DNA from 3 places in the Erwinia tasmaniensis Et1/99 genome. Region 1 is predicted to be linked to each of the others. Evidence: predicted binding sites of a transcription regulator. Region 1 holds the regulator's gene; each other region holds the start of a gene.
The links. The regulator LexA, encoded in region 1, represses DNA repair genes until DNA is damaged. The targets are predictions, from matches to a motif close to TNCTGTATGTACATACAGNA.
Positions count from the first base shown of each region.

Region 1 (6,854 bases):
GGTTGGCAGTGAGGATCGAGAAGGTAATGGCGTACCGCTGTAGGGTCTCCCGCACGCCTGCGGCCAGCAGTTGCAGAGTGTGGAAACGTCCGGCGCTCAGGTGCAGGCTCTTCTCTTCCGCTATCAATAGCCCCTGGCGAGCCATCTCGGCAACCAGCGCGTCCAGCAAGTCAGGCAGCTCGTGCTCCTCCCAGCGCAGGAACAGCTCGCTCTTGAGCATAGGATAAATCACGCTGACCTGGCGCAGCAGTTCGCTACGGCTCACCTCGCGGTGCTGCGTCAGAATGGCGGCGATCAGCGATGGCATCACCAGCATATGGTGAATATTATTGCGGTAATAGGTCATCAGCACCGCCTGCTCGCGCGGCAGGATAACGATCTCACCGATGCTGTCCTGCTCCAGCTCAAACTTATTCATGCCGAGCGCGTGTTCCAGCAGCGCCTCTGGCGTCATGTCTGGCACCGTAGCGTCGGATGAGTAAGGTACGTTGCGCAGCAGCTGTACGTAGCAGTCAAGCTGCTCGATAAGCTTTTCGCGCGTCATGGAGCGCTGGCGTGAGGCCAGCAGCGCGGTAACACACAGGTTCATGGCATTTGCCGCCCCGGCGTTATTAATGCGCACCATCACCTGCTGTGCAATATCGTTAACCGCCGGGGTTAGCCATGCCGGACGTTGGGATTCGATCGGGTCGATGGCCTCACGCCACTCCGGCACCTGCTGGTTAAGGTAGTTGACCAGCGGGAGCGGTTCTCCAAAGTTAACATACCCCTGGCCGAGGTTACGCAGCTTACGTAGCCCGCGTACCATCGACATAAAGCCTTCTTTTTCTTTGGTCGCTCCGCGCAGCTCTTTGGCGTAGGTTCCGACCTCCATCACGTGCTCGTAACCGATATAGATCGGCACCAGGGTGATAGGGCGATTGCCGCCGCGCAGCATCGCCTGAATGGTCATCGACAGGGTGCCGGTTTTCGGCTCCAGCAGGCGGCCGGTACGTGAACGCCCACCTTCAACAAAGTATTCAACAGAATAACCACGGGTGAACAGCTCGCCGAGATATTCCCGGAACACCGTCGAATAGAGTTTGTTACCCTTAAAAGTGCGGCGAATAAAGAACGCGCCGAGGCGACGGAAGATCGGCCCGGCAGGCCAAAAGTTCAGGTTAATCCCGGCGGCAATATGCGGCGGTACCAGGCCCTGATGATAGAGCACGTAAGAGAGCAGCAGGTAATCCATGTGACTGCGGTGACAGGGCACGTAAACAATTTCGTGACCGTCCTGTGCCAGCTGACGCACGCGCTCACCGCCGTTAACGTTGATCCCCTGGTAGAGTTTGCTCCAGGTCCAACCCATGATGCGATCGGTCAGGCGAATCGCTTCGTAAGAGAAATCGGCAGCGACTTCCTCCATCAGCTCAATCGCATTCTGCTGCGCTTTTTCGTGGGAAATTTTCTTGCTGCGCGCCTCGTCCTCTACCGCTTTCGCGATGGCCTTCGACTGTAACAGCTTATTGAACAGATCCTGACGTACCGGCAGACGCGGCCCGACCGCCGCCAGGCGCTGACGGGCAAAGTGCATGCGCGCCACGCGAGCCAGCTTCTGGGCAATAGTTTTGTCGGTGCCGTGTTCTGTTGCCATGTGGCGTAGCGACACCATTGGTGAAAAACGCACGAAGCTGTCACGACCTAACCACAGCACGGCAAAGAATTTTTGGATGCCGTTCAGCACGCGCAGATGCGGCTGCTCGTCGCCCTGAACTTCGCGGCCTGGAGCACGTCCAAACATGACCGAGACCGGCACCATCTGGACATCAAGATCCGGATTGTTGCGGTGCAGATCCAGGTAGTCATGGAACAGCTTAACCGACTCCAGATTCGGAACAAAATAGGGAAACACGCGTGGGCCATCATGGATAAAGACGTGACGTGGCAACAGATTGCCGTCGATCTCCAGCGGTTCCAGCGGATCGGGCAGGTCCTGTTTGCGGCACTGCTCGCGCAGCGCAAGAAGATCGGCCTTTGAATCATAAGGCAGTACATACATAATAGGGCGCGACGTATCAAGCCCAAGTTCAGCAACCGGTTCTGCCGGAATTGCTTTACTTTTTACCAGTAATTTAACCGGTAAATTCAATAAGTTATAATATAAATTACGCCAACCTGACATAGATAATATGAAGCCTCTTGTTAGCAAAGCGATGCAAGCATACCAGAAAGCATCTGCGGAATCTGTGATGTTACGAAACCCGCTACACCCCGCCATTGACATTAAACTTTTTAAGGGACTTCGCCATTATGGCAAATAATGCCACCGGATTGACGCGAATTATCAAGGCCGCTGGATATTCGTGGAAAGGTTTGCGCGCCGCATGGCGACATGAAGCGGCCTTTCGTCAGGAAACCGTAGCGGTGACGATCGCCATTTTTATTGCCGCTTTGCTTGATGTTGACGCGGTGACTCGCGTACTGCTGATTGGTACTGTAGTGATGGTTATCATCGTCGAAATTCTGAACAGCGCCATCGAAGCGGTTGTTGACCGTATTGGCAGCGAAATTCATCCCCTTGCTGGACGGGCAAAAGATATGGGTTCTGCCGCCGTGTTGTTGAGCATTCTGCTGGCGGTATTTGTCTGGATCATGCTGCTGGTGCCCCATTCGTGATGAGGGACTCATAAATTACAACAACCTGAATTTCGTCCAACTTTAGGTTTTCAATATAGAAATACCTGTATATACTCACAGTCGACTGTATAAACAACCAGGGGGCGGGATGAAAGCACTAACGGCAAGGCAGCAGCAGGTTTATGACCTGATTCGCGACCACATTAATCAAACCGGTATGCCCCCAACACGGGCAGAGATTGCCGCGCAGCTCGGTTTCCGTTCCCCGAATGCGGCTGAAGAGCACCTTAAGGCGCTGGCGCGTAAAGGCGTGATTGAGATTGTGTCCGGTGCATCACGCGGCATTCGCCTGATGATGGAAGACGAGAGTGGGCTTCCGTTAATCGGCCGCGTAGCGGCAGGTGAGCCGCTGCTTGCAGAACAACATATCGAAGGACACTACCAGGTCGATCCCGGTTTGTTTAAGCCCGGCGCGGATTTTCTGCTGCGCGTTAGCGGTATGTCAATGAAAAACATCGGTATTATGGATGGAGACCTGCTGGCGGTGCACAAAACAGAAGATGTGCGTAACGGTCAGGTTGTCGTCGCGCGTATTGATGATGAAGTCACGGTTAAGCGACTAAAAAAGAATGGCAATATGGTAGAGTTACTGCCGGAAAATCCTGATTTTCAGCCAATCGTCGTCGACCTGCGTCAGCAGACCCTGACCATTGAGGGGCTTGCAGTCGGCGTTATCCGTAACGGCAACTGGCTGTAAATATCGATACGAACGAATAATGCGCGTTGCGCCCGCAGCGCGTGCTCACTGAATACGCAAAACGGGCCCAATAGATTTCGCGTTGCGGCAAGGCCCTGCTCAACATATCCATCCCAGCTGCCGTTATGATGCTATGACAAGGCCGGTGACGTAGTGATGTAACGGAAGCCGGTTAGTCCTATTGACACATTTCATTACTTAAGCTGAATTCTGTCTATTTTATTGATTTTCATTTCTTTTTCCCGCTACTTTCCCCGCCGCCGAGTATGTTTACTATCGCAACGCTATTCCTCTACTACAATTATCTCTGTGTCAGGTTTTTTCCCAGATAATTATCTACCTAAAAGCCGAAAGATGAAGTTAACAAGCTGTTTAACCCCGAGTAGAGGATACATTTTATGAATAAACACGAAGCCGGCGGTAACTGGAAGCAGTTTAAAGGTAAAGTTAAAGAGCAATGGGGCAAACTGACCGATGACGACCTGACGGTCGTTGAAGGTAAGCGCGATCAGCTAGTGGGCAAGATTCAGGAACGTTATGGCTATGAAAAGGATCGGGCCGAGAAAGAGCTAAGCGACTGGGAATCCGGTCACGACCACCGCTGGTAACCAGCGGCTGTTAACGCGCAAAAAGCTCCCGATTGCGGCACAAGGAGAGTGCCTCCAGCTCGCGTCTTAGTCTGTCAGACTTCGCCTATCGTCCGCGTTTTTTCGTCTGCACGCTGTGATCGTGATGGCAGGCACCCTGATGCGTGCAGGTTTCAATTTCTTCGCACGGCCGGCAAAAACCATGCGCTTCAATCACGCTGTGGCCCAGGGTAAAACCTGATTTGAGGGCCAGCGATTTCAGAATATCTTCCACCCCCTCTGCAGGTTGTTCCGTGACCTGACCACAACGATCGCATATTAGCATCGCCGACGTATGGGAAGGCTGCTCGAAGTGATGGCAGACCACGTAACTGTTGGTCGACTCTACGCGATGTATAAAGCCCTGCTCCAGCAGGAAGTCCAGGGCGCGATAGACGGTGGGAGGCTTCGCCTGAGGCTCGGAAACGCGCAATAAATCCAGCAAATCGTAAGCGCTGATCGCCCCGTTATGTTGGCTCATCAGACGCAGAACCTCGAGACGCTGGGGCGTCAGGCGCACGCTGCGTTGTTGACAAATAATTTCCGCCTGCGTCAGAATTTTTTCAGCGCTGGTCATATTTCTAGTTCCTCATCAGGCCAGAATCAGGATGTTATTTTATCACACCTGTCATAAAACGCCGAGTTTGCTATTCATCAGGGCCAAACTGATCCGTTTTGCAATACGGTCAACCCGAAAATGTTTTCCGGCAGATCGCGGTTTAATCAACTGAATTTAATGATGTTATGTGATTTTTCTTAGTGCTATTTTAAGTTGTGTCATTGATTTAATATGCCAAAACGTATTTACATACCCTGATTATCTTGATATTTCTTGACACAGGGTCTGGAAATGATTGGCACTAAAAAGGTTACCTGGAGCTTAACGGTAAGCTTTATAGCAGATTATTAAAAAGAACAATGAACTAATCAGCCCACTCATATTCACTTAATTCACAGCAATGAATTGTCGCCTTTATGTCCATTATCACGGCTTAAAAGCCTTGTGCATATTTGGCATACGCGTTTTCATTTCTAAAGTGGGTTAAGATAAGATGATCAACAAATTCAATAAATTATTTTGGTTTTCACCACCAGTAGTGTTACCTGCTCTCTTATTTGTTTCGCCGGGCGCGATGGCGGCCGGTCACTATTATGATGCCCGCAATGATGCAATGGGTGGAACTGGCGTGGCTTCTTCTACCTATGGTTCTGCGGTGTTGGCTAACCCGGCGCTCATGACCAAATCACAACCGCAGGACGAAATCAGTATTATTCTGCCTGCGGTTGGCGCGCAGATAAGTGATAAAGACAAACTGGTTGATAAGGTCGACGACATTGCGGATACCGTCGATCGTTACAAAAGCATGCTGGATAACTTCACCTTTGCAGATATTCCTCGTCTGCGCGCCGCCAGCGGCGACCTCGCTAACCGGCTGCGTGATATCCGTGGCGATAAGGCCTGGGGCCAGGCCGGTGCTGCGCTCGCGGTTACGGTTCCCAACGACAGGCTGCCGTTTGCCTTTGTGACTAAAGCCTATGGCACCGCCTATGGCACCAGCAATATTAGCCAGCACGATATCGACCTGCTACAGGGCATTGCCAACGCGACGGCATTTCCCTCTTTCCAGGATAAGCTGACTTCCACCGGGCTGGGGCGCGCCGCAATCGTTTATGATTTTGGTATCGCGATGGCACATGAGTTCGATATTGGCGGCCATCCGTTTTCATTTGGCGTGACGCCGAAGCTACAAAAAACCACGTTGTACAATTACAGCGCTTCGGTTTATAGCTATAAAAGATCGGATCTGACCAACGACAAATATAAAAACACCCATACCGATTTTAACCTCGATCTTGGCGCAGCGACCGATCTGGGTGACAACTGGACGTTGGGCCTGAGTGGACAGAACCTGATTGCGCACAACCTTGATACCAAAGAGGTCAACGGCTATCGGGATACTTACCAGATCCGTCCACTGGTGACCTCCGGTGTTTCCTTCCATACTGAACGTCTAACTACCGCTCTGGATATTGACTTGACGCCCACTAAACGTTTCAAAATCCAGCAGGACAGCCAGTATGCCGGTATTGGTGCCGAGTACCGCCTGCTGGAATGGTTACAGCTACGCGGCGGTTACCGCGCTGATATGAAGTCAAATGACACCAACGTGTTTACCGGCGGCGTCGGGATTTCACCGTATAAGAAAGTGCATCTTGACCTGGCAGGAATGGTAGGAAAAGACAAGACCTGGGGAGCGGTCGCCCAGCTGAACTTCACTTTCTAACGAGCGTTGTGACCGGGAGGGGGAAGCTCCTTCCGGCGCTATATCCGCGCTTCCCGCCGTGTTATCATTGAGCGCAATATCGTCATACCTCTTCTGATTACAGAGTTAGCGCATTTGATAACCGAAAAATTACCCGCATACCGCTTCTCCATTGCCCCGATGCTCGACTGGACCGACCGCCACTGTCGCTACTTCCATCGTCAGTTAACGCGGCAAACGTTGCTTTATACCGAAATGGTGACCACCGGGGCCATTATTCACGGCAAAGGTGATTATCTGGCATTTAGTCGCGAAGAACAGCCCGTTGCTCTCCAGCTGGGTGGCAGCGATCCGGCTGCGTTGGCGCAGTGTGCCAAACTGGCGGAGCAGCGTGGCTATCAGGAAATCAACCTCAACGTTGGCTGCCCGTCAGACCGCGTCCAGAACGGCCGCTTCGGCGCTTGTCTGATGGGTGAAGCACGGCTGGTGGCGGATGGCATAAAAGCGATGCGCGATGTGACGTCGTTACCGGTGACGGTGAAAACCCGCATTGGTATTGATGACCAGGACAGCTACGCGTTTCTCTGT
Region 1 covers NC_010694.1:3,474,771-3,481,624, reverse strand. Annotated here, with positions in the region: gene plsB (glycerol-3-phosphate 1-O-acyltransferase PlsB) at 1-2,164, opposite strand, end outside; gene ETA_RS16710 (diacylglycerol kinase) at 2,293-2,658, shown strand; gene lexA (transcriptional repressor LexA) at 2,768-3,376, shown strand; gene ETA_RS16700 (CsbD family protein) at 3,775-3,984, shown strand; gene zur (zinc uptake transcriptional repressor Zur) at 4,070-4,579, opposite strand; gene ETA_RS16690 (conjugal transfer protein TraF) at 5,055-6,287, shown strand; gene dusA (tRNA dihydrouridine(20/20a) synthase DusA) at 6,405-6,854, shown strand, end outside.

Region 2 (6,854 bases), 1.8 Mb from region 1:
GGGCGTCCAGCTCAACGATCGGTCGACCGGATATCAGAGCAACGGCCCCGGCGCAGTAGTGCGCCAACCACTGCAAATCGTCCAGCACCCTGGCCGGGATAAAAACCTCATCTGGCCGCGGCTGAATCGCCGCAAGGGTGCCATCCACATCAAAGAAAAAAGCATATGCCGTCGTCGCCTGTAACGGGGAAACGGGATCTGTTGGTATCGGCACAGCGTTCTCCTGGTTAAGCGTTCGGAAAGAGGCTGTGCAGACAATGGAGGGGCATGACATTGCCGGGGCATACTGCACAGCGCAGCGTCTGTCGCCAGACGACGAAGACAGCCATACGAACCGGTGATGGTGCCGGACGGATATTTTCTGCAGCGACACATCAGTATAACAGTTTTCAGGTCGGCCCAGACGGGCCGCCTGACCAGAGGCTACGCCGTGCTGGCGGGATATCAGACGGCCCGCCCAGCGGATTTTTACCCTGTCGATCTCTCTAACGGGGTACGCGTTTCTCCTCTCCGTGCCGCGCATCGGCACGGCCCCACCCCGCTGTGGCCGCAGTCTCCGCAAATTTCTCATCAAAGACGGGCGTGAATGAAGCGCGTCCGCATAGCGGCCGAAACTGTCTATGAATAGCGCGAATAACCCGGCTGAATAACGGCCTTTAAGCGCATTTTTTAAGCACAAAACCGCGCTCTTTTTCAGACCAGTCCGAGATATCGGCAATAATCTCTCATCCGGCCACTAAACCCGTTCAGATACGTTATATTGCCCTGAAAAAATGACACCGGCCCGGCCGACGCCTGGCGTCAACAAAGAGAGATGATAATGCTGCGTATGATGATCAAGAGAAAGTGTGAACGCACCCACGCTGAAGACCGTTACCTGGCCCTGGTGCTGGCCACCAGCGCCGGATTACTGAATGCAATGGCGCTGGGGGCCTTCGGCATCTTCCCATCACATATGACCGGCAATACATCGCAATTGTCTTCCGAAGTTTCTAGCGTCGATTTTAAAGGGCTGATGTTTCTGCTGGCGATTATTACCGCTTTTGTGATCGGCTGCGTGACCTCTCGCCTGACCGGGCTGTGGGGGATTAAAAACAAGATACGCACCATCTTCAGCATTATTCTGCTGACTGAAGGCATCATGTTAATGATGCTGTCGGCGTTTGAAACGTTCTTTTTTGCCACCAGAAACAACCGTGAGGTAATTGTTTTCCTCGGGTTTTTGATGGGAATACATAATGCAACATCGACCCAGCTTTCCAACGGCCGCGTGCGTTCAACCCACGTCACCGGTACCTTAACGGATGCAGGCATTGCCCTCGGCTCGGTGCTAAGCGCGCTGTTCCAGCGTGACCGCTCGCAGCCAATGGCCCCCCAATGCCAGCAGTTTGTCACTCATCTGGTGACGATTACCTCCTTTCTGACCGGAGGTATTGCCGGCCTGCTGTTATTCAACCAGTTTGGCTTCAGCTCAATGATCGCCGTAGGCGGGTTCCTGGTGCTGATCGCCATCAGCTCAATTGTGGTGACCGTGCGTATTGCGCGTTATTGACTCATCCCCTTTTCTTTCGCCGCGGTCCATCGTCAGGCGGCCCGCAGTAAAAAGGTAAACTCCGCGCCGGGTCAAATGTTTCCATACACTCTCCGGCCCCGGGGTTAAATTCATCCCGTCTTCTGAACAGATATAAATCCCGTATTGCAGTGCGCCACGGGTGCAGCTGGCTGTAGTGAGATATTTGTCTAAAAACGCAAACCCTGTAGACAGCGCGTTAATCAAACTTTAGCTTTTATCAGAATTGTTATACCTGGAAGGCTAATACATTATGAAAAATGATATCAGGAACCTCGATCTTAACCTTCTTAAAGCCCTGGATGCGTTACTGGATGAAGGTAGCGTGACGCGGGCGGCTCAACGTCTTTCCCTGACTCAACCGGCGGTCAGCGGAATGCTTACCCGCTTGCGTGACTACTTTGGAGATCCCCTTTTTGTGCGGACAAGCCATGGCATGGTAGCCACGCTGCGCGCCAGCGAACTTGCTTTACCGGTAAAGCAAATCCTCACGGACATCGCTATTTTACTTAAACCACTGGATTTTGAACCGATAATAGCGGAACTGACTTATACCATTGCAGCAACGGATTATGCGCTTAAGGCCGTTGTTATACCGCTGATGGCGGCGCTGAAACAACGTGCGCCGCGTGTCAAAATCGCCGTGCGGTCTGTAGACAGTGAGCGAATATATCAGCAGCTGTCTCGGGGAGCAGTCGATCTGGCTCTGCTAACACCGCAGACGACACCCGACGATCTGCATGGAAGAACGCTCTATGAGGAACATTATGTCTGCCTGGCACGCAGCCACCATCCGCTGGCTGCGATTAAAAACATTACGCTAAAACAGTTCTGCGAGCAGGAACATATTCTGGTCTCCACAGAAGGAAAATTTAGCGGTGTGACGGATGAAGCACTCGCGGAATTGAAGCTAACAAGGCGAGTTGGTATGTCGGTCAATAGTTTTCTGGTGATACCCGATATTTTGCGATTGACCAATATGATTGCCGTTGTTCCCCGCCGTATGGTCCCGGCTGATAGCGACATGGCCATCATCCCTTTGCCTCTGAACGTTCCCGGTTTTAGCAAAAGCATGGCCTGGCATGAGCGTACTCACCGCGATCCCGCTCATCAGTGGATCCGTACGTTGTGCCTGGAAGTCAGCCAGCAGCACGCCGTGATATAACTTAACTTATTATCATAATAAATAATGACAATTCGCCTTATACCTCGTTTGGATTGATAATTTTTGCAGCACGTTGAATGTTGTGACCGTAGCTGCACATCCAGCACAATCAATCATCGCAAGTGAGGATATTTATGAACGTCATTAACTGGCCTGAAGGCTTTGTTCCTGGTTTTACCGATAATTTTGTCTCTAATGAAATGATCGTCTCTGGTCTGAGTGTCAATGATGTCTGGCCTTTTCTAAGTCAGCCATTCCTGTGGCCGGACTATTATAAAAACTCAGCCGATGTGCGCTTTTATGATAATAAAGGCCCCGAACTGGAACATGGGGTGCGCTTCTACTTCAGCACGTTCGGGTTTCCCGTTGAATCTCTGGTTGTAGAGTGTATTCCTCCTGCGGAAGGCCGGCCTGCTCGTCTGGCGTGGCATGGATGGTCGGGCGAAGAGAACAGCGCTGAACGTCTCGATGTGCATCATGCGTGGTTGTTGGAAGATCTTAGCGGTCATCGTGTTCGTATCCTGACTCAGGAAACCCAGAACGGCAACCCTGCGAAACAGCTGGCAAAAACTCGTCCAAACCCCATGCTCAACGGCCATCAGGAATGGCTGGATGGCCTGATTGAAGCGGCGGCCGCTGGCGTCAGATAACAACATTAAGGTATGGCGTGATGAGTGCCCTTGCTGACACCGTCAGAGCCATACTTTTACTGACCAGATTCATCAGTGATCCACACGATATAAACAAGATCAGAGTGGTTGGTGACGATATTGCCCAATCTGTTTTTCAGGTATATATCTGGATATGGCAACGTTGAAGGTTTACTCATCTGTAAAGTCATCCCACCAGCACATATTATTGTCTTGCTCACACCATCAACAGGGTAAACCGCTAAATTCATCGCAACTTCAAATGGTTCAGAGAATTTTCTTAGAAAAGGGTTGAACGCCAGTCAGATTCGGTAATACTGTATAAAAACACAGTAACGTTGGGTTATCCATGATGCAGCTTTTTCATCCCACAGAGATTGACGACTCCAGCACGCTTCCCCTGTTTACGGAACGCGTACCCTGCGGTTTCCCCAGCCCCGCTCAGGACTATGTCGAAGACAGGCTGGATCTCAATACGCTGTTGATAGCGCATCCCGGAGCCACCTATTTTATCAAAGTGAGCGGCGAGTCGATGACCGGGGCGGGAATTGGCGACGGCGATTTACTGGTCGTCGATCGCTCGCTCTCGGCCCGGCATGGCGATATCGTCATTGCCGCCGTGGCCGGCGAGTTTACGGTCAAGGAACTGCGCACGCATCCCAGTTTGCAGCTGGTTCCGCATAATGACAGCTACTCGCCCATGACGTTTCACAATGCTGAAGAATTGGAAATATTTGGCGTGGTGACGTTTTCGGTTAAGTCGCATAAATGACCATGTTTGCCCTGGTCGATGTGAACAGCTTTTATACCTCTTGCGAAACGGTTTTTCGCCCGGATCTGCGCGGACAGGCGGTGGTGGTGGTCTCCAACAACGATGGCTGTGTCATTTCACGTTCTGCGGAGGCAAAGTTGCTGGGTATAAAAATGGCAGAGCCCTTTTTTAAAATAAAAAACGCCGTATATCCCGCTAAAGTTCACGTATTCAGCTCTAATTACGCACTTTATGCCGACCTCAGCGAACGCGTTATGCAAACGCTGACCGATATCGCCCCCGCCATTGAGATCTATTCCATCGATGAAGCCTTCGTTAATCTGTCCGGCGTCAGCAACTGCGTTTCTCTGGCGGATTTTGGCCATCAGATGCGCAATCAGGTGCTCAAAAACACCGGACTGACGGTTGGCGTGGGCATTGCGCAAACCAAAACGCTGGCGAAGCTGGCCAATCACGCGGCAAAAAAATGGCGCGCTACCGGCGGCGTGGTCGATTTATCCCATATTGACCGGCAGCGCAAACTGCTGGCGCTGGTGGCGGTGGAAGATGTCTGGGGCGTAGGCCGGCGTATCAGTAAAAAGCTTAATCTGATGGGCATAACGACCGCACTCGATCTGGCAGAAAGCTCGCCATGGGTGATCAGGAAACATTTCAACGTGGTGCTGGAAAGGACCGTGCGTGAACTGCGTGGTGAACCTTGCCTGGAAATGGAAGAGTTCGCCCCGACCAAGCAGCAGATCGTCTGTAGCCGCTCATTTGGCAGCCGCCTGACGCAATATTCAGACGTGCATCAGGCGGTTTGCGCCTATGCCGAGCGGGCAGCGGAAAAGCTGCGCGGCGAACGACAGTTCTGCCGTTTTATCAGCGTGTTTGTGCGCACCAGCCCGCATGCAGACAATGAAGTGTATTACGGCAACCAGGCGTCGACGCAGTTGATGACACCGTCAAACGACACGCGCGACATTATCCGTGCCGCAACCGAGTCGCTGGAGCGTATCTGGATAGACGGCCATCGCTATATGAAAGCCGGCGTGATGCTGGCCGATTTCTACAGTAACGGCGTTTCGCAGCTTAACCTGTTTGATGAACGGCACGTCTGGGCCAACAGCGCCGCGCTGATGCAAACCATCGACGGCTTAAACCGCTCTGGTAAAGGGAAGGTTTGGTTTGCCGGCCAGGGGATTGAAAAGGCCTGGGCGATGAAGCGGGAGATGCTGTCCCCCGCCTACACCACGCGCTATGCCGACCTTCCCGTGGCGAAATGATACCGGATTGTCACTGCTGCTATATCGTTCAAGGGTCTGGTGCGGTCAATAAGAGGTGAGTATCATAATCAAAACTTAACGTTATTGCGGATGAGTGAATAGAGGCCATCCGACAGGATAAAATTGATGGGTATTGCAGGCATACGCTCTAGCCGTGGTGATGGGTATCAGACGCTGGTAGCATTTGATTGGGCATTGAAAGTATTGTCCGATAGAGATTATCAATGGCTTGAAATTGATTCGATAAACAGCTCAGTAGATGATGTGGTCATTGGCAAAGTTGGCGGTGCCCGAATCGCTTGTCAATGCAAAAAAAATCAACCCCATTTCAAGGCCTGGACGATAGCCGATCTTGCAGACGAATTGGACAAAGCGGCCCATTTGCTGGCCAGCGATCAAAATGTAAAAGTCCGCTTCTATTCACGCAACAACTTCGGCGCTCTGGCAAAACTGAAAGAACACAGCTCAACCCAGCATGATGAAAATAGTTACCGCCAAAGTTTAGGTAAAGAACTACAGGCGGTAGATAAGGATTTGTCTGCACAGCTTGCTAAAGTTACCCCCAACCTTTCCACTTTTACATTCTTGTGCCGGACCCATTTTGTCGCCACCGATGACATGGATCGAATGAATGAAGATCTACACCAGCGCTTACGACAATTGGTGAGCAATCCTGAGGCTGCATTCAATGCCCTGTGGGTGAAACTTGATAAATTAGGCGGGCGCATGGATGACGATAGCTTATCTGTCGCTATGCAACATCGTCTGACCAAAGGCGACCTGCAGACAATTATTCAGCAGGCTGGTGCAATGCTGGCTCCACCCATGGATAGTGCTGAGATACGTCACTCTTTTGCCAGCACCTCTGCCATCGGCAGATCGTGGCGGCGGGATATTGCGGGCCAGCGTATTTCCGCGTCGATCGTGGATGAACTGCTTGCGGCCATTGACGCTCAAAACAGATCCATCCTGCTCACAGGGCTTCCTGGCTCGGGAAAAACCTGTGCGATGCTGGCGTTGCAGGAGGCGTTGGAAGAACGGGCAAAAACGCGTTCGGATATCGTTCCTCTGTTTATCCAGTCGCGCGAGTTTGCCGACCTGGCGACATCTGAAGGGCGTCAGTCCCAGGGTCTGGCTGCGCAATGGGTGGAAAACGTCGCCCGGCTGGCTGAAGACTCCCGGGTAATTGTGGTGATCGATTCTCTGGATGTGCTGTCCATCGCCCGCGATCATCGGGTACTGCAGTATTTTCTTGCCCAGATCGAGCGCCTGCTATCAATTCCCAATGTCACCGTTGTGACTGCCTGCCGTGACTTTGACAGGCATTACGACCATCTTATTGCCGCAAGGCAATGGGATAGTGAAGTAACGTGCCAACCGCTGGACTGGGATAGCGAAATAGTGCCATTACTTGATACGCTGGGGATCGCGA
Region 2 covers NC_010694.1:1,651,395-1,658,248, reverse strand. Annotated here, with positions in the region: gene otsB (trehalose-phosphatase) at 1-214, opposite strand, end outside; gene ETA_RS08405 (YoaK family protein) at 821-1,552, shown strand; gene ETA_RS08400 (LysR family transcriptional regulator) at 1,824-2,735, shown strand; gene ETA_RS08395 (SRPBCC family protein) at 2,870-3,385, shown strand; gene umuD (translesion error-prone DNA polymerase V autoproteolytic subunit) at 3,738-4,157, shown strand; gene umuC (translesion error-prone DNA polymerase V subunit UmuC) at 4,160-5,422, shown strand; gene ETA_RS08380 (AAA family ATPase) at 5,549-6,854, shown strand, end outside.
Region 2: umuD (translesion error-prone DNA polymerase V autoproteolytic subunit) is a predicted target of LexA. The motif match lies at 3,701-3,720, and genes of this name have one in related genera.

Region 3 (6,854 bases), 1.0 Mb from region 1:
CTGGCGGATGGCCTGACCGGTTTTGAAACCTACCTTTTCACGCAGCCATGCCAGCAGCGCGCGCCCGGCGAAGCAGGCCAGCAGCATGTAGAAGTAGGCCAGCAGGCCGTTACGCGGCTGCTGGTCAACCAGCAGAGCCTGCAACAGCGTGGCCAATAGCCAGGCCTGAGCAAGGATCAACAGAGTGCTCAAAATACCTAGCAGAAATGAGAGACGCAGCCAAAGCTGGCCGTGCACGCTCTGACTCTTTAGCCAGCGGGTGAGAAGTTGTTGCCGTGTTTTGTTCATCTGTTGCCGTATTGCCCTGACGTAAACAGTAGACAGGCAAAAGCCTGGAAAGGTTGATATAAAGCCAGGGGATGGTACAACGCGGAGGGTAAAAAGGCGACAATTGCTCGTCGCCTTGGGTGTAATTCGCTCAGAGTTTTAACAACTTACTGATTATTTTTAACCAGACCGTCAAGGTAGCGTTCAGCATCAAGCGCCGCCATACAGCCCGTACCGGCAGAGGTAATGGCCTGGCGATAAATGTGGTCCATGACATCCCCTGCGGCGAACACGCCAGGGATACTGGTTTGCGTCGCGTTACCGTGAGTGCCTGACTGCACCTTGATATAACCGTTTTCCAACGCCAGCTGACCGTCAAAAATAGCCGTATTCGGGCTGTGTCCGATGGCGACGAACAAACCGGCAACGGCGAGGTCTTTGCTCCGGTCATCTTTAGTGGAACGCAGGCGCAGGGCGCTTACGCCCATCTGATCGCCCAGCACTTCGTCCAGCGTGTGGTCGGTGTGCAGCACGATGTTGCCGTTTTTCACCTTTTCATTCAGGCGATCGATCAGGATTTTCTCTGCGCGGAAGCTGTCGCGACGATGGATCAAATGGACTTCAGCCGCGATGTTGGCAAGGTATAGCGCTTCTTCTACCGCCGTATTCCCCCCACCGATCACCGCAACTTTCTGATTGCGATAGAAGAAGCCGTCACAGGTGGCGCAGGCGGAAACGCCACGTCCTTTGAACTCTTCTTCTGAAGGCAGGCCGAGATAGCGTGCTGACGCGCCGGTAGCGATAATCAGCGCATCGGCGGTGTACTCACCTTCGTCACCGATCAGGCGAAAAGGGCGGTTTTGCAAATCGACGCTGTGGATATGATCGAAGATTATCTCGGTATTAAATTTCAGCGCATGTTCCTGCATACGCTCCATCAGCAGTGGGCCCGTTAGATCGTGCGCATCGCCCGGCCAGTTTTCGACGTCGGTCGTTGTGGTGAGCTGGCCCCCTTTTTCTAATCCGGTGATCAGTACCGGATTCAGGTTAGCGCGAGCTGCATAGACGGCAGCGGTGTACCCAGCGGGGCCGGAACCCAATATCAGTAACTTACTGTGTTTAGCCGTGCTCATGAGACCCTCATTATTTAACTGGCAAACAGATATGAGGATTGTAGGGAATTTGACGAGGCAAAAAAAGCATTCTGCGATTTTGTTAACAATTAATGAAAAAGCTTGCGCCAATCAACCGCAGAAGCAGGCCAGACACGGGCTAAAAAAAGATCGTCCGCCTTTTTGGATGGCAGCGAATTAGTTGTGAAATTCTCATTTAAAACAGACAGACAGCGGCTCGTTTGGCATGTTGTACTGATTTTTTTTGTTTTGCTTTGACAATCGGCTGCGCTTTTGCGAAAACATTATGGGAAGCAGAGAGTATTCGGTGGTAAAAGTCAGGTTTACGCCCGGCCTTTACGCTTAGGGTCGAATAAGCTCAGTCTGTTATTTGGAATGACGCATGGTGTGGACAGACAACATGCGTCATGCGGATAAAGCGTTCAGTCACGCACAGGCTATATGTCTTCTACTTATGATCAAACCTGTTACGTGGATGTCGTTCAGGCTTTGGCAGGTATAGGGAAGAAGTATATGAGAGACATTAACGATGGTAGAAAATAAAAAACGACCGGGTAAAGATCTGGATAGAATCGATCGCAATATCTTAAATGAACTGCAGAAAGATGGCCGTATTTCTAATGTCGAACTATCCAAACGCGTTGGCTTATCACCCACACCGTGCCTGGAGCGTGTACGCCGTCTGGAGCGACAGGGCTTTATTCTTGGCTATACCGCGCAGCTCAATCCGCATTATCTTGACGCGTCATTACTGGTATTCGTTGAGATTACTCTGAATCGCGGTGCGCCGGACGTATTTGAACAATTTAACGCCGCCGTGCAAAAACTTGAGGAAACTCAAGAGTGTCATCTTGTTTCAGGCGATTTCGACTATTTATTAAAAACCCGCGTACCGGACATGTCGGCCTATCGCAAACTGCTCGGTGAAACCTTGCTACGCCTGCCGGGCGTGAACGATACCCGCACCTATGTGGTCATGGAAGAAGTAAAACAAAGTAACCGGTTAGTGATTAAAACTCGGTAACACAGGGCAGGTGCAAAACCTGGTAGTTTTCGCTACACTCCTGTGAATTCATACAGGTCAAGCGTCGGGCATGCCCGGCGCTGTTTCCTTCATAGTTTACAGGCACCTGGAGATACTCTTGAGCCAGGAATACTCAGAAGATAAAGACGTCACGTTACAACCCTTAAGCGGTGGGCATCGCCTGCTTGAGGCATCATTGATTATTGTTGCTCTATTCGCCGTGTATTTGATGGTGGCGCTGGTGAGTTTCAATCCTTCCGATCCCAGCTGGTCACAAACGGCCTGGCATGAACCTATCCATAATATAGGGGGGGGAGTGGCCGCCTGGCTCGCCGACACGCTATTCTTCATGTTTGGCGTCATGGCCTATGCCATTCCAGCGGTGATTCTGGGACTGTGCTGGATCACTTTCCGGCAGCGCCATTCCCAGGAGTATATCGATTATTTTGCCGTTGCCCTGCGCCTGATCGGCGTGCTGGCGCTGGTTGTCACATCCTGCGGTTTAGCCGCACTCAGTGCTGATGACATCTGGTACTTCGCCTCTGGCGGGGTGATTGGTAGCCTGTTAAGCAGCGCTATGGCTCCGTATTTAAGCGGTTCAGCCGCCACGCTGACCCTGCTATGTGTCTGGGCTGCTGGGCTGACGCTTTATACCGGCTGGTCCTGGCTCACTATCGCTGAAAAAATTGGTGCGATGGTGATGGGCGTGCTCACCTTTGCCAGTAACCGTTCGCGCGGTGACGAGTCATGGCAGTACGAAGAACAGGATAGTGACGACAATCAGGACGAAAGTGCGCTAACGTCCCGGCATGACAACTCCGCGCATGCTGACGATGTTCTTCTTTCTAAGCCAAAGGCCGCGCTGGATAAAGTAAGCCACGAGGGGAACGGCGCAGCCTCAGCAAAATCCACGGCGCAGGCTGGCGGTGAGGCGACGGCTGACCAACAGACCGTACCTGCCGCTGCCGCTGCCGCTGTTAAGCCTGCGGAAACGGCTTCTGTCGAGATCGGCCAGCAGGCGGCGACAGAACAGGCTGTGGTGACACCAGCCGATGAACGGATTGATCCGCCGCTTTATCGCTTTGAAATGCCACCCGAAGAACAGACGCCAGCGCCTTCCGTGCCGCTTGATGAAGAAGATGCAGGCCCGCAGAGGGGCAACTGGCGGGAGACATCAACGGCTTCGCCGTTTGATTTCTCCACAGCGCACGCTTCTCACCCTGCTTCGGTAGCGGCCGCTGCCACCGGTGCTGCGTTGGGTGCTGTAGCGCAGTCCGCCGCTGGCAACGCGCCATTTATGCCTGGTTTTAGTGCGACCAGCGTTGACGATGTGAATCGCCAGGTTAAGCAGGGTATTGGCCCGGAATTGCCCCGACCTAAGCCTGTGAAGCTGCCAACGCGGCGTGAACTGGCTTCCTACGGTATCAAGCTTCCTTCACAGCGTATGGCCGAAGAAAAAGCAAAAGAGCAGGAGCAGCTTCAGACGCAGCAACCGGCCGACGTTCAACGACAGGTTCCTGCTCAGCCGGACGTGACTGAGCATGCCGCCTTTTTCGACCAGCAGCATAGCGGTGGCAATAAGGCTACGGAAGATGAAGAAGCCCTGGAACAGGCCGAGCTGGCGAATCAGTTCGCCGCGCAGCAGCAGCAGCGTTATGCCCCCGAGGCCAGGCCTGAAGTTAAAAACGACGGGCCGGCCTTTATGCTGGATACGCGTGGCGCATTCGATTTCTCTCCAATGGATGATTTGGTAGAGGAAGGCCCGAGCGAGCCGCTGTTTACCCTGCATGACGTCGAGCCTGCGCCGTCGCCAGTCGCCGAAACGGCGCATTCTGCGGCCCCGACCTGGCAGCAGCCGCCAGTCGCCGAAACGGCGCACTCTGCGGCCCCGACCTGGCAGCAGCCGCCAGTCGCCGAAACGGTGCATTCTGCGGCCCCGACCTGGCAGCAGCCGCCAGTCGCCGAAACGGTGCACTCTGCGGCCCCAACCTGGCAGCAGCCGCCGGCCGCCGAAACGGCGCACTCTGCGGCCCCGACCTGGCAGCAGCCGCCGGCTGATAAAACGCCTGAAGCGGTTCCTCCAGCAGGCGTGCCGTCGGCTAAACCGCAGGAGCCGGACATGGACAGCTTGATCCATCCGTTCCTGATGCGTCATGAGCAGCCAACACACAGGCCAACCACGCCGTTGCCTACTCTCGACCTGCTGGCGTCGCCACCGTCAGAAACAGAGCCGGTCGACCAGTTTGCGCTTGAACAGACCGCCCGTCTCATTGAAGCCCGACTCGCCGATTATCGGGTTAAAGCTGAGGTGGTAGGCTATTCGCCCGGCCCGGTCATCACGCGTTTCGAACTGGATTTAGCGCCCGGAGTGAAAGCTGCGCGTATCTCTAATCTGTCGCGCGATCTGGCGCGTTCATTGTCAGCGGTGGCGGTACGTATCGTGGAGGTGATCCCCGGCCGACCTTATGTCGGGCTGGAACTCCCCAACGTGCATCGTCAAACGGTCTATCTACGTGAAGTGTTGGACTGCCCTGCATTTCGTGATAACCCCTCGCCGCTGTCAATCGTGCTGGGCAAGGATATTTCAGGCGATCCGGTAGTTGCCGATCTCGGCAAAATGCCTCATCTGCTTGTCGCAGGTACCACGGGTTCCGGCAAGTCGGTGGGCGTGAATGCCATGATCCTGAGCATCCTGTATAAAGCCACGCCGAAAGAAGTGCGCTTTATCATGATCGATCCGAAAATGCTTGAACTGTCGGTGTATGAAGGTATTCCGCATCTGTTAACTGATGTGGTTACCGACATGAAGGATGCGGCAAACGCGCTGCGCTGGTGCGTGGTTGAAATGGAACGCCGTTATAAACTGATGTCGGCTTTGGGCGTGCGAAATATCGCTGGCTACAACGAAAAGGTGGATATGGCGGAGGCGATGGGCCGTCCAATCCCCGATCCGTTCTGGAAACCCACCGACAGCATGGATATGGATCCGCCAGTGCTGGAGAAAGAGCCGTATATCGTGGTCATGGTCGATGAGTTCGCCGACCTGATCATGACCGTGGGTAAAAAGGTGGAAGAGCTGATCGCCCGCCTGGCCCAGAAAGCGCGCGCTGCCGGCATCCATCTGGTACTGGCCACCCAGCGGCCGTCAGTCGATGTTATTACCGGCCTGATTAAAGCCAATATTCCAACGCGTATCGCTTTCACCGTTTCCAGTAAGATCGACTCGCGTACCATCCTCGATCAGGCTGGCGCAGAGTCGCTGCTGGGTATGGGCGACATGCTGTATCTGGCGCCTAACTCATCGATCCCGGTGCGCGTGCACGGTGCCTTTGTGCGCGATCAGGAAGTCCATGCGGTGGTTAAGGACTGGAAAGCGCGCGAGCGTCCACAGTATAAAGAAGGGATACTTAGCGGCGGTGAGGATAGCGAAGGTGCTGCTGGTGGCATTGACGGTGAAGAGGAACTGGATCAGCTATTCGATCAGGCGGTTGAATTTGTGGTGGACAAACGCCGTGCCTCGATCTCCGGCGTACAGCGCCAGTTCCGTATTGGCTACAACCGCGCGGCGCGCATCATCGAACAGATGGAAGCGCAGGGCATTGTTTCATCTCCGGGCCATAACGGTAACCGCGAGGTGCTTGCTCCCCCGCCGCACGAGAGATAACGCCCCTTGATGACCTCTGGCGACCAACGGGTAAGGCTTGCCTTGCCCGTTGAATTTTTCCCTTTTGCCACCATATCTTAGCGTACTGGCGCAGGGATCAGTTTTTTCTCCTGTTGTTACAGCGACTCCCTGGCTAAAGTTATTCATGTCATGCTTAACCCGAAAGGGGATACAAGACCTTCAATAAGGATGCCGTAATGAAAAAATTAATCATTTCCTGCTGTCTGCTGGCGACATTTTCTGCTGCTGGTGCATGGGCGGATGCCGCAGGCGATCTGCAACAGCGCCTGGATAAGGTGAAGAGCTTCCACGCTACCTTTAGCCAGAAAGTGACGGATGGCAGCGGAACATCGGTGCAGGACGGCGAAGGTGAGATGTGGGTGCAGCGCCCGAATCTGTTCAACTGGCATATGATAACGCCCGATGAAAGTATCCTGATCTCCGATGGAAAAACCCTGTGGTTCTATAATCCGTTCGTTGAGCAGGCCAGCGCCAGCCTGCTTAAAGACGCCACCAGTAACACCCCGTTTATGCTGATAGCGCGTAACCAGGCCAGCGACTGGAAACAGTATCATGTGGCACAAAAAGGTGACGATTTCTCGCTGACGCCGAAATCAGCAGACGGCAATCTGAAACAGTTCACCATCAACGTGGCGCAAAATGGAACCATTAACCAGTTCAGCGCGGTTGAGCAGGATGGGCAACGCAGTAACTATGCCCTGAAAAGCCAGCAGAGCGGGCCGATAAGCGCCGACAAATTTAAGTT
Region 3 covers NC_010694.1:2,428,945-2,435,798, reverse strand. Annotated here, with positions in the region: gene cydD (heme ABC transporter permease/ATP-binding protein CydD) at 1-288, opposite strand, end outside; gene trxB (thioredoxin-disulfide reductase) at 435-1,400, opposite strand; gene lrp (leucine-responsive transcriptional regulator Lrp) at 1,930-2,424, shown strand; gene ETA_RS11885 (DNA translocase FtsK 4TM domain-containing protein) at 2,543-6,088, shown strand; gene lolA (outer membrane lipoprotein chaperone LolA) at 6,286-6,854, shown strand, end outside.
Region 3: ETA_RS11885 (DNA translocase FtsK 4TM domain-containing protein) is a predicted target of LexA. The motif match lies at 2,463-2,482, and genes of this name have one in related genera.